One region of the Cellulomonas fimi ATCC 484 genome, then DNA from elsewhere that is predicted to be linked to it. Evidence: riboswitches for the same ligand, from Rfam matches in the RefSeq annotation. Region 1 holds a riboswitch; each other region holds the start of a gene.
The links. A riboswitch is a leader RNA that binds a small molecule or an ion and turns the genes downstream of it on or off. The one in region 1 is predicted to bind S-adenosylmethionine.

Region 1 (4,078 bases):
GCAGCGGCACGACCGTCGCCAGCACGTCGTCGAGACCGTGCGGCGTGAGGTGCGGCACGAGGATGAAGCCGTCGCTCGCGTCCTGCTGGACGTAGCGGTCGATCTCGTCGGCCACGTGCGTGGGCGTCCCGACGAACCCGCCCCGGCTGGTCACCGCGATGACGAGGTCGCGGATCGACAGGCGCTCGGCCTCGGCCCGCGCGCGCCACGCGGCGACCACGGGGCGCGGGTCCTTGACGTGCCGCACGCGGCCCCGCGTGATGTCGGCGTTGCCGACGTCGGGCTCCACGTCGGGCAGGGGCCCGTCGGGGTCGTAGGCGGTGAGGTCCACGCCCCACACCTGCTCGAGGAACGCGATCGCGCCCGGGCCGGAGACCTGCTGGCGCCGGATGACGCGCGCCCGCTCGGCGGCGTCCTCGGCGGTGTCGCCGAGCACGACGCTCGTCGCCGGCAGGATCTTCAGCGAGTCCTCCCGGCGGCCGAGCGCGGGCAGCCGGTCCTTGACGTCCCGGTAGAACGCCCGGCCGTCCTCGAAGGTCGAGTGCATGGAGAACACGACGTCCGCGGTCGCGGCGGCGAAGTCGCGACCCTGCCCGGAGTCGCCGGCCTGGAAGAGCACCGGGTGCCCCTGCGGGCCGCGCGGCGTCGGGAACGTGCCGCGCACCTGGAAGTGCGGGCCGACGTGCTCGACGTCCCGCAGGAACGCACCACCCTCGCGGTCGCCCAGCACGGCGTCGTCGTCCCACGAGTCCCAGAGCGCGCGGGCGACCGCGACGAGCTCGGCGGCCCGCTCGTAGCGCTGCTCGTAGGGCAGGAAGCCGCCGCGGCGGAAGTTCGCACCGGTGAACGCGTCGGGCGACGTCACGAGGTTCCACGCGGCGCGCCCGCCCGAGAGCACGTCGAGCGTCGCGAACTGCCGCGCGACCTCCCACGGCTCGTTGAACGTCGTGTTGATCGTGCCGACCAGGCCCAGCCGGTCGGTCACGGCCGCGAGCGCGGCGAGCACGGGCAGGGTGTCGGGCCGCCCGACGACGTCGAGGTCGAAGATCTCGCCCTTGTGCTCGCGCAGGCGCAGGCCCTCGGCGAGGAAGAAGAAGTCGAGGCGCGCGTCCTCGGCCGAGCGGGCGAGGTGCTCGAACGACGCGAAGTCGATCTGGCTGCCCGAGTCGGGCTCGGTCCAGACGGTGGTCGAGTTGACGCCCGGGAAGTGCGCGCCGAGGTGGACCTGCTTGCGGGGGACGGTCATGGCGCGGCTCAGGCGATCGCGGAGGCGTAGCGGGAGGCGGGGCGCGCGAGCCCGAGGGTGTCGCGCAGCGTCGTGCCGGGGTAGGTGTCGCGGAACGCTCCCGCGGCGCGCAGCAGCGGGACCACCTCGTCGGCGATGCCGTCGACGTCGGTGTGCAGCGCGGCAGGCCGCAGCACGAACCCGTCGACCGCGCCCGTGACCGTCCAGTCCTCGACGGTCGCCGCGAGCTCCGCGGCCGTCCCGACGTGCGCGTACCCGTCGGGTCGGCGTGCGTCGCCGGCGAGCGCGTCGAGCAGGGCCAGGCGCTCGCGTGCCGCGGCGGCGGTCCCGCCCAGCACGACGAGCACGTCCGCGAGGACCCGGATCTCGTCGGGGTCGCGCCCGACGGCCGCGGCGGCGGCCCGGATCTCGGCGCGCTGCACGGCGGCGTCCGCGCGGTCGGTCACGGCGATCCGGACGACGTCCGCCTGGTGCGCGGCGAAGGCACGCGCGGGCGACGAGGTCGCACGCACGACGACGGGCGGCTGGCCCTGCGGCGAGCGCGGTGTGATCGACGACCCGCGCACGACGAACCGGACGCCCTCGTGGTCGATCCGGTGGATCTTGTCGCGGTCGACGAACCGGCCGGTCGCGACGTCGCGGATCTCCGCGTCGTCCTCCCAGCTGTCCCAGAGCTTGCGCACGACGTCGACGGCCTCGTCGGCCTCGGCGACCGCGTCGGCCTCGTCCTGCACCTGCTTGCGTCCGAAGGCCGCGGTGACCTGCGGCGACGTCGACCAGGCGACCTGCCAGGCGGCGCGCCCGTGGCTGACGTGGTCGATCGTCTGCAGCGCCTTGGCGACGTGGAACGGCTCGGTGTGCGTGGTGTCGACCGTCGCGACCAGCCCGATGCCCGCGCTGCGGGGGGCGAGCCGCGCCGAGACGAGGGCCGCGTCGAGCCGCCCCCGCAACGTGGTGTTGCGGCTCGTGTGGAGCGCGAACGCGTCGTCGAACAGGACGAAGTCGAGCGTCGCGCGCTGCGCGGTGTCGACGAGCTCGCGCAGCCGCTCGGGGTCGAAGAGCCGGTGCGGCTCCGACCCGGACGTGCGCCACGCCTCGGGGTGCGGGCCGGCGTCGGAGAGGTCGAGGCCGAGGTGGGTGCTGCGGGGAGAGACGGTCATGGGGGTGCCATCCGTTTCGGGGTGCGCGGCGGTGCGGACGCGCGGGTGCGCGCCCGGACCGGGGCGTGGCGGGTGCGTGGGACGGGTGCGGCAGGGGCCGCGACGGCGCGTCAGCGCTCGGGCTGCGCGGGAGCCTGTGCCTGTGCGGGGGGCCGGTGGCCGGCCGGCGACGGTGTCGTCGGGGTGCTCAGCGGGCGCGACAGGAGGGCGTGCAGGGGCGACAGCGACACGTGAGGCCGGCTGCGTGCCGGGGTGCTCGCCCGCTGCTCATCGCTCTCTCCTCACGGCAGGCCCTGGGCCTGCGTCCGCGCCGTTGCCGTGGGGTCCACGGCCTGGTCGTCACCCGGGGCACCCCGCCGCGCGGGAGGGTTGCCGTCCAGCGAGCCGGGGCTTGGTGCTGGAGCTCATGACCCCGGACCCGTCGGACCCCGGTGCCGAGAACAGTAGAAAACCCGACTGGATCGGTCAACTATCTGCCGGGCGCGGCTCACATCGTGGACAGCGGTGTCCACCGCGCACGCCGGAGCCGGCCGGCACCCGTGCGGACGGCGATCCGAATACCACCCGCCCGCGCCCCTCGCCCGACATGCGAGACGCCCCTTGCGGCAGGACGATGTCGTGTGGTGACCGAAGAACCCTGGTCACCGGGTCAGGTCGGTGGTCACGAGGCCGCCGAGTCGAGAGAGGCAGTCCGATGGCTCTGTGGCTCATCCTCATCATCGCCGGCGTCGTCATGATCGTCCTCGGCGTCGCCGTCGAAGCCGCGCAGGTCCTCCTCTGGATCGGCGTCATCCTGCTCGTCGTCAGCCTCATCGGCTGGCTCGTCGGGCGCGGACGACGCGCCGTCTGACCCGACCGCCACGACCGGAGAGGAGCCCACCATGGGTCTCGACGACAAGATCGAGCACGCCGCCGAAGAGGCGAAGGGCAAGGTCAAGGAGGGCGTCGGACGCGCGACGGACGACGAGCGCCTCGAGGCCGAGGGCCGCGGCGACCAGGCGTCGGCCAACGTCAAGCAGGCCGGCGACAAGGCCGCCGACGCCGTCGACGACGTCAAGGACGCCTTCAAGAAGTAGCAGCCGCTCGGCGGGGCCCGGCCTGGGACACCGGACCGGGCCCCGCCGCGGACCGCCCGCCCACAGCCCGGCGGGGCTCCCCGGACGCGTCAGAGAGGACGCCGACGTGGCGACGCGCAACGCCGTGCAGCTCATCACCTACGCCGACCGGCTCGGCGGCGACCTCCCCGGCCTCGCGCGGCTGCTGCGCTCCGAGCCGTTCGCAGGCGCGTTCGGCGGGGTGCACGTCCTGCCGTTCTTCACGCCCTACGACGGCGCCGACGCCGGCTTCGACCCCGTCGACCACACCGCCGTCGACCCGCGGCTCGGCACGTGGGAGGACGTCCGGGACCTCGCGCGCACGCACGACGTCGTGGTCGACCTCATCGTCAACCACGTGTCGGCGCAGTCCGCCGCGTTCCTCGACGTGCGGGCGCGCGGCGACGCGTCGCCCTTCGCGCCGATGTTCCTCACGCTGTCGTCGGTGTTCCCCGACGGCGCCCGCGAGGAGAACCTCGCCCGGATCTACCGCCCGCGTCCTGGCCTGCCGTTCACGGCGCTGCGGCTCGGCGACCGGCTGCGGTACGTGTGGACGACGTTCACGCCGCAGCAGGTGG
Region 2 (4,078 bases), 1.4 Mb from region 1:
GCCAGGTCGTGGCCCAGCAGGTCGACGGTGCCGCGCTCGATGAGCGCGCCGGGTGCGAGCAGCCGCGTGACGGCGGCGGCGGTCGTCGACTTCCCGGAGCCGGACTCGCCGACCACGGCGACGGTGCGGCCGGCGTCGACCTCGAGCGAGACGTCGCGCACCGCGTGCACGTCGCCGCGCCGGGTCCGGTAGGTGACGGCCAGGTCGCGCACGGTGAGCAGCCGCTCGGGCGCGGGGGTGCCGGTGCCGTGCGGGGCGGGGACGGTGACGGTCATCGGTTCCTCCCGGGGTCGCCGTCGAGCGCGCGCGAGACGCGGCCGGCGGCGAGCACGGTCGCGACGATGACGAGGCCGGGCAGCGTCGTGAGCCACCACGAGGTACGCAGGTGGTCGCGCCCGCCGGCTACGAGCGCGCCCCACTCGGGTGCGGGCGGTGGCTCGCCGTAGCCGAGGAACGACAGCGACGACACGGCCAGCACGGCGGCGCCGAGCTCGAGCGCCGCGAGCACGACGACCGGGCCGACGGAGTTGGGCAGCACGTGGCCGAGCAGGACCGTCCACCAGGGGCTGCCGCCGGCCTGCGCCGCCTCGACGTACCCGGACGTGCGCACGCGCAGCACCTCGGAGCGCATGATCCGCGACACCGACGCGACGTTCGCGAGGCCGACGGCGATCGCGACGTTCACGGACCCGAACCCGAGGACGGTGATGAGCGCGAGCGACAGCAGCAGCGCCGGGATCGACAGCAGCACGTCGACGACGCGCATCGCGACGTCGTCCACGAGCCCGCCGACGAAGCCGGCGACGAGCCCGATCAGCGCGCCGACGACGAGGCCGACGAGCACCGCGACGAGCGCCGCCTGCAGCGTGAGCTGCGTGCCGTGGACGACGCGCGTGTAGAGGTCGCGGCCCAGCTGGTCGGTGCCGAACCAGTGTGCCCCGGACGGCGGCTGGAGCTTGTCGGCCGGCACGCCGGACAGCGGGTCGCCGGGTGCGAGCAGGGTCGGCACGAACGCGGCGACGAGCACCGCGAGCGACCAGAGCAGCGCGAGCACGAGGCCGGGACGTCGCCCGAGGTCCTCGAGGCGCGTGCGCCACGGGCCGCGGTGCGTGAGCTCGTCGTCGTGCGCGCGCACCGCGTCGGCGAACCGCTCGGCCGCGGTGGTGGTGAAGTCGTCGGCGCGCGCGTCGGGGTCGAGCGCGGTGGGGACGAACCCGTCGGGGCGGCGGGTCTGCGCGCCGGTGAGGCTGTCGAGCGAGCTCATCGCGGTCCTCCGGCGGCGTGCGGCGCGACACCGACGAGCGCGTCGGCATCCGGGCCGTGGGCGTCGTGGGCGGGGTCGGTGCCGCGGCCCGGGCCGGCCGACGCGCCGGCCGCGGTGTCGTCGCGCGCGTCGTCGCGCCCCGCGTCGTCCGTCGTGGGGACCGCACGGCCGGCGGCGACGATGCGCGGGTCGAGCAGCGGGTAGACGACGTCGACCGCGAGGTTCGCGAGCACGTACACCGTCGCGGCGACGAGCACGACGCCCTGCACCACGGGGATGTCCTGTGCGGCGACGGCCGTGGCGGTGAGACGCCCGATCCCGGCGCGCGAGAAGACGGTCTCCGTGACGACGGCGCCGGACAGCAGCCCGCCGACGACGAGGCCCGTCGCGGTGAGGGCGGGCAGCGCCGCGTTGCGCAGCGCGTGCCGCAGGTGCACGCGGGCCCGCCCCGCGCCCTTGGCGACCGCGGTGTCGACGTACGGTTCGTGCAGCGTGTGCAGCAGGCTGCGGGACAGCAGCTGGGCGACGACCGCCGACGTCGGCAGCGCCAGCGTGACGGCGGGCAGGACGACCGAGGCGAGCCCCTGGTTGCCGAGCGCCGGGAACAGCGGCAGCTGGAACGAGAACCACTGCACGAGCGTCAGGCCGAACCAGAACGACGGGATCGCGACCCCGAGCGGCGGAAGCGACTGCAAGAGACCGGCGAGCGCGCGGCTGCGGGTCGCGGTCGCGAGGATCGCGAGCGAGCCGCCTCCGACGACCGCGAGCAGCAGGGCTGCGCCCGCGATCGCGGCGGTCGGCGGCAGCGCCTGTGCGAGCAGCGTCGTCACGGGCTGCTTGCTCACGACCGACGTGCCGAGGTCACCGCGCAGCGCGTCGAGCAGCCGGCTCACGTACTGCGCGGCGAGCGGCTGGTCGAACCCGTACTCCGCGCGCAGCGCGTCGAGCTGCTCGGGTGTGACGTCGTTCGACTCGCCGCCGAACATGACCGACACGGGGTCGCCGGGCAGCGCGTACAGGACGAGGAACGACACCGTGTACGCGGCCCACAGGACGAGCAGGGCGAGGCCGAGCCGACGGACCAGGTAGCGCGTCACGGCGTGGCCGCCGGACGGTGCGGGGCGGTGGTCATGCGGACTCCTTCGGTGCGCCGAGGTGGCGCGCGAGGGCGGGCGGCGTGCTTGCACGGCCGAAGCCGTGCCGGGTCATCACCTGGAGCACCCCGCCACGTGCGGAGGGTTGCCGCCCGACCAGCCAGGGCTTGACGTCGGGTCTCGTGACCGGCGGTGAAGGTAGGAACGGCCGTCGGGGCGGTCAATGGGTGGTCGTCGCTGTCTCACGATGCGGAAAGGGCCGCTCGCGGACACGGTGCACGCGCTGGGTCTTGACCTGCGAGACGACTCCGGCCGCCCCTTGACGCGGGCGGAGTGCCGTCGGAGCGTGCGTCCCGCCCAGACCGCCGTTCGACCGCCCGCCCGCACGGCATCCGCCGCACCGCTGCACGAGGAGCCCGGCATGACTCGATCCACCGCCCCCGCCCAGGACCTCAGCCTCGACGAGGCCGGTGCCCTCGCCCCCCTCGTGAGCCCCGGCGAGGCGGCCGAGCGCGTCGCGGCGGGAGCGGTTCTCGTCGACGTCCGCAGCGACGCCGGCCGCGCCACCACGGGCAGCCTGCCGGGGGCGACGGTCGTCGACCGGTACGCGGTCGACACGGCCTTCGACCTCGACTCGGCGGCGCGGGTCGTGCCGGCCCTGTCGCTCGACACGCCCGTCGTCGTGGTCTGCGGCTCGGTCCGGGGTTCCGGTCCGGTCGCGGCCGCGCTGCGGGACAAGGGCTTCACGGACGTCGTGCACGTCGAGGGTGGGGCACCGGCGTGGCGCGACGCCGGGCTGCCCGTCGAGCAGGCCGACGACGGCGCCGCGACGAGCATCCGGTGACCGCACCGACGGGCGCCCGTGCGCCTGCGTCGCCGACCGTCGGCGCGCCTGCGCTCGAGATCCGCACCGCCCGGGCCGACGAGCTCGAGGCGGTCGGGATGCTGACGCGGCGCGCGTTCGACGCCGGACCGTACGGCGCCGCGACCGACCCCGCACGGGTCCGCCTCATGCTCGACGCGGGCGCCCGGGCGAGCGCGGGGGACCTGCTCGTCGCGACGGCCGACGGCCGGCTGGTCGGCACGGTCAGCCTGCTGCGGCCCGGTCACGGGCTGACGCGGCAGGCGCGGGGGGGGACGAGGCCGAGATCCGTCTGCTCGCGGTCGAGCCGGGCGCACAGGGGCACGGTGCGGGCGCGGCGCTCGTCGTCGCGGCGGTGGACCGGGCCCGCGGGTGGGGCGTGCGGGCCGTCGTGCTCGACACGGGCGCACGCAACGTCGGCGCGCAGCGTCTCTACGAGCGCCTCGGGTTCGAGCGCACGCCGACGCGGGAGAGTGCCGTGGTGCCCGGGGTCGGCAGGCTCGTCGTCCTCGTGCACTCCCTCGTGCGGCCGGGCGTGCCGGTGCGCCGGATCGCCCCGCACGAGCACGACGCCGTCGCACGCCTGTCGGTCGAGGCCTACGCACACGACCACGAGCTCACCGACTCGTACCGGGCGTCGGTCGCCGACGTCGCGACGCGCGCCCGTGAGCACGAGGTCTGGGTCGCGCAGGACCGGGTCACGGGCGACCTGCTCGGTACCGTCGCGACGCCGCGGCCCGGCGCGCACATCTCGCCGCTCGGCCGCGACGGCGAGCTGGACTTCCGGCTGCTCGCCGTGGCCCCGCAGGCGCGGCGACGGGGCGTGGGCGCGCTGCTCACGCGGTTCGCCGTCGAGCT
Region 3 (4,078 bases), 2.0 Mb from region 1:
GCCGGTCCGGGCCGGGCCTCAGTCGTCGAGCGCCGGACCGCACGCGGCCGCCGCCGTCGCGGCGAGCGCGTCCAGGCCGTGCACCTGGACGAGCGGGCGGGTGTCGTCGACGACCGTCCAGCAGGCGTCCACGACCTCGTACCGGGACGACGGGCCGTGAGCCAGGTACTGCCGCAGCGCGACGACGAGCCGGTCGACCGCCTCGCTCGTCGTCCCGACCCCCACCGACGCGCGGATAGCCCCGCCCGAGGCGCCGAGGTGCGCGAGCAGCGGGTGCGCGCAGAACCGGCCGTCGCGCACGCCGATGCCGTGCTCGGCCGACAGGTACGCGGCGACGAGCCCCGGGTCGTGCCCGGGGACGGTGAACGTGAGCACCCCGACGGGGTCGGCGGAGTCGGGCCAGATGCGGGCGACCTCGACGCCGTCGATCGTCGCGAGCCCGTCGAGCAGGCGGGTCCGCAGGGCGTCCTCGTGCGCGGCGAGCGTCCCCGCGGGCAGCGCGGCGAGCCGGTCGCAGGCCTCCGCGAGGGCGATCGCGCCGAGCACGTTCGGGGACCCCGCCTCGTGGCGGGCGGGTGCGGGCTGCCACACCGTGCGGTCGGCGCGGACGTCCCGCACCGCCCCGCCGCCGGCGAGGTGCGGCGTGCCCGTGTCGAGCCAGTCACGGCGGCCGACGAGCGCCCCGGCCCCGAACGGCGCGTACGTCTTGTGGCCCGAGAAGGCGACGTAGTCGGCCCCCGTGCGGGCGAGCGAGAAGCCGCGGTGCGGCACGAGCTGCGCCCCGTCGACGGCGACACGCGTGCCGACGGCGTGCGCGAGCGCGACGACCTCCTCGACGGGCAGGCCCTCGCCCGTGACGTTGGACGCGCCCGTGAGCGTGAGCAGCGCGTACGGCTGGCGGGCGAGCTCGTCGCGCAGCGCGTCGAGCGTGCCGGCGACGGTGGACGCGATGGGCAGGATCGTCGTGGCACCGCGGCCGGACTGCTCGACCCACGGCAGGAGGTTCGCGTGGTGCTCGATGTCGAGCACGAGGACGCGCCCGCCGTCGGGCACGACACCCGCGAGCAGGTTGAGCGAGTCCGTGGTGTTCCGCGTGACGATCGCGACGTCGTCGGGACGCGCGTCGACGAAGCGGGCGATCGTCTGCCGGGCGGACTCGTAGAGCGCGGTGGAGACCTGCGAGAGGTAGCCGGCGCCGCGGTGCACCGACGCGTACAGCGGCAGCACCTCGGTGACGCGCGCGGCGACGGCCTCGAGGGCAGGGGCGCTCGCGGCGTAGTCGAGGTTCGCGTACGTGCGCTGCGTGCCGTCGACGAGCGGGACGGTGGTGTCCGCCCCGACGACGGGCAGCAGGGCGGCGACGGGCTCGCGGGTCGACGACGTGGGCACGGCGTCGACCTCGGCACAGGACGCGTGCTCGGCGGTGGCGGTCATGGTGCTCCTCACGGTCCGTGGGAGCCGCACCGACGGCGGTCCCCGCGCTTGCCGTCCGCCGGGCGGCGGTCGGCCTGGTCGTCACCCGGGGCACCCCACCGCGGAGGAGGGTTGCCGGCCAGCGAGCCGGGGCTTCGCGCTGGCGCTCATGACCTGACGACGAGGGTTTCCGACGGCCGCGGGACTGTCAACGAGAGCGACGGCGTGTCTCGTATGACGGGACGTCGTGTCCGCCCCTTGACCACGGCGGCGCGAGCGCGCGTAGCATCGCGGCAACCATCCAGAGCGGCCGAGAGATCTGGCTCGACGACGCCGCAGCAACCCCCCGGGCCCGCCCGGGCGAGGGTGCTACCGCCAGGACCGATGGAGGAACGCATGGGCTACGCCGGTGACCTGACCCCGCAGGAGGCGTGGGACCTGCTCGCGTCGGACGAGCGCGCGCTGCTCGTCGACGTCCGGACCGAGGGCGAGTGGCGCACGATCGGCGTCCCCGACGCGAGCGACCTCGGCGGCCGCGCGGCGCTCGTCCAGTGGACGACCCCGCAGGGCCTCAACCCGCGGTTCGTCGACGAGCTCGCCCAGGCAGGGCTCACGCCGGGCGACGAGCGGCCCGTCGTCTTCCTGTGCCGCTCCGGCGTGCGCTCCGTCGCCGCCGCGCAGGCCGCGACCGCCGCCGGGTTCGGCCCGGCGTACAACGTGCTGCGCGGGTTCGAGGGCGACGTCGGCCCCGACGGGCAGCGCGGGCACGTGGGCTGGCGCGCCGAGGGCCTGCCCTGGACCACGCTGTGAGCGGGTCCGCACCCGGCCGCGTGCCCGGCCCCGGTGACTGGGACGACCGGTCCGTCGACCGCTCCACGCTGCGCCCGGACACGCTCGCCGTGCGCGGCGGGCTCGTGCGCTCCGAGTTCCAGGAGATGTCCGAGGCCCTGTTCCTCACGCAGGGGTACGTCTACGACTCCGCCGCGCAGGCGGAGTCGGCGTTCGCCGGCGACGTCGACCGGTTCCTCTACTCCCGCTACTCCAACCCGACCGTGTCGACGTTCGAGGAGCGCCTGCGCCTCCTCGACGGCGCCGAGGCCGCCTACGCGACCGCGACCGGCATGTCCGCGGTGTTCACCGCGCTCGCCGCGCTCGTGCGGCAGGGCTCGCGCGTCGTCGCCGCCCGGGCCCTGTTCGGGTCGAGCGTCGTGATCTTCGACGAGATCCTCGCGGCGTGGGGCGTGCGGACCGACTACGTCGACGGGCACGTGTCGTCCCAGTGGGAGGAGGCGCTGTCCACCCCCGCCGACGTCGTGTTCTTCGAGACGCCGTCCAACCCCATGCAGGACCTCGTCGACATCGCGACCGTGTCGCGCCTCGCGCACGCCGCGGGGGCGACCGTCGTCGTCGACAACGTCTTCGCGACGCCCGTGCTGTCCCGCCCGCTCGACCTCGGCGCCGACGTCGTCGTCTACTCCGCGACCAAGCACATCGACGGCCAGGGCCGCGTGCTCGGCGGCGCGATCCTCGGCTCCGCCGCGTACGTGCGCGGCCCCGTGCAGACGCTCATCCGCAACACCGGCCCGTCGCTCTCCCCGTTCAACGCGTGGGTGCTGCTCAAGGGGCTGGAGACGATGTCGCTGCGCGTGCGCCACCAGGCCGCCTCCGCGCTCGACCTGGCCGGCTGGCTCGAGCAGCACCCGGCCGTCGCGTCCGTCCGCTACCCGTTCCTGCCGTCGCACCCGCAGCACGAGCTCGCGCGCGCCCAGCAGACGGGCGGCGGGACCGTCGTCACGCTGAACCTGCGGGTCCCCGAGGGCGCGACCCCCGACGTCGCGAAGAAGTCGACGTTCGCGTTCCTCGACGCGCTGCGGGTCGTCGACATCTCGAACAACCTCGGCGACGCGAAGTCCATCGTCACGCACCCGGCGACGACGACCCACCGCAAGCTCGGCCCCGAGGGCCGCGCCGCCGTCGGGATCGCCGAGTCGACCGTCCGCCTGTCCGTCGGCCTGGAGGACGTCGAGGACCTGCGTGAGGACCTCGCGCAGGCGCTCGACCACGCGCTGTGACGCCGGTCGAGCGACCGCCCGTCAGTCGCTGATCGCCACGACGCCCGGGAAGCCGGCGCACCGCGCCCACGCGTCGCGTGAGACGAGCACGCGCCCCGGGCCCGCGCGGCAATCACGCGGACCGCAGGGCCGTGCTCGCGCGGGACGACCGGCCGACGCTCACGCCCGGGGCGCGGCGTCGACCAGCACGGCGATGCCGTCCAGGAGGCGGGCCAGGCCGAACTCGAACGCCCGGTACGGGTCGTAGGCGGCCTGGTTCGCCTCGCCCGCGACCGGCCCGACGCGCGCGACCGTCGGGTAGGCGGCCGGGTCGAAGACCTGGTCGACGTACGGGGCGGTCGCCGCCCACCACTGCTCCTCGCTGATGCCGGTGAGGCGCTCGGCCTGCGCGCGGTCGAGGACACCGCGCGCGGCGCCGGCGACGAACCCGTCGACGAGCGTGACGACCGCGTCCATCGTGACCTCGTCGAGCCCGGTCCCGTCGACGGCGCGGAGCTCGACCTCGTACTTGGCCATGACGTTGGGGCCGAGCGGCGGGCGGCCCATGGTCGCGACCTGCAGCAGCCACGGGTGCCGCTCGTGCACCGCCCAGT

Region 2: linked by a shared signal. The riboswitch ahead of CELF_RS12195 (ABC transporter permease) and the one ahead of CELF_RS05980 (LLM class flavin-dependent oxidoreductase) in region 1 are both predicted to bind S-adenosylmethionine.
Region 3: linked by a shared signal. The riboswitch ahead of CELF_RS16175 (rhodanese-like domain-containing protein) and the one ahead of CELF_RS05980 (LLM class flavin-dependent oxidoreductase) in region 1 are both predicted to bind S-adenosylmethionine.

Annotation. Positions count from the first base shown of each region.
Region 1 is NC_015514.1:1,296,823-1,300,900, reverse strand. Features, by position in the region: gene CELF_RS05985 (NtaA/DmoA family FMN-dependent monooxygenase) at 1-1,246, opposite strand, end outside; gene CELF_RS05980 (LLM class flavin-dependent oxidoreductase) at 1,255-2,406, opposite strand; SAM riboswitch class IV at 2,711-2,818, opposite strand; gene CELF_RS20360 (hypothetical protein) at 3,101-3,256, shown strand; gene CELF_RS05975 (CsbD family protein) at 3,288-3,482, shown strand; gene gtfA (sucrose phosphorylase) at 3,589-4,078, shown strand, end outside.
Region 2 is NC_015514.1:2,676,601-2,680,678, reverse strand. Features, by position in the region: gene CELF_RS12205 (ATP-binding cassette domain-containing protein) at 1-275, opposite strand, end outside; gene CELF_RS12200 (ABC transporter permease) at 272-1,264, opposite strand; gene CELF_RS12195 (ABC transporter permease) at 1,261-2,361, opposite strand; SAM riboswitch class IV at 2,437-2,546, opposite strand; gene CELF_RS12190 (rhodanese-like domain-containing protein) at 2,780-3,202, shown strand; gene CELF_RS20005 (GNAT family N-acetyltransferase) at 3,126-4,078, shown strand, end outside.
Region 3 is NC_015514.1:3,583,487-3,587,564, forward strand. Features, by position in the region: gene CELF_RS16170 (aminotransferase class V-fold PLP-dependent enzyme) at 19-1,434, opposite strand; SAM riboswitch class IV at 1,474-1,588, opposite strand; SAM riboswitch class I at 1,708-1,804, shown strand; gene CELF_RS16175 (rhodanese-like domain-containing protein) at 1,810-2,223, shown strand; gene CELF_RS16180 (O-succinylhomoserine sulfhydrylase) at 2,220-3,485, shown strand; gene CELF_RS16185 (TetR/AcrR family transcriptional regulator) at 3,645-4,078, opposite strand, start outside.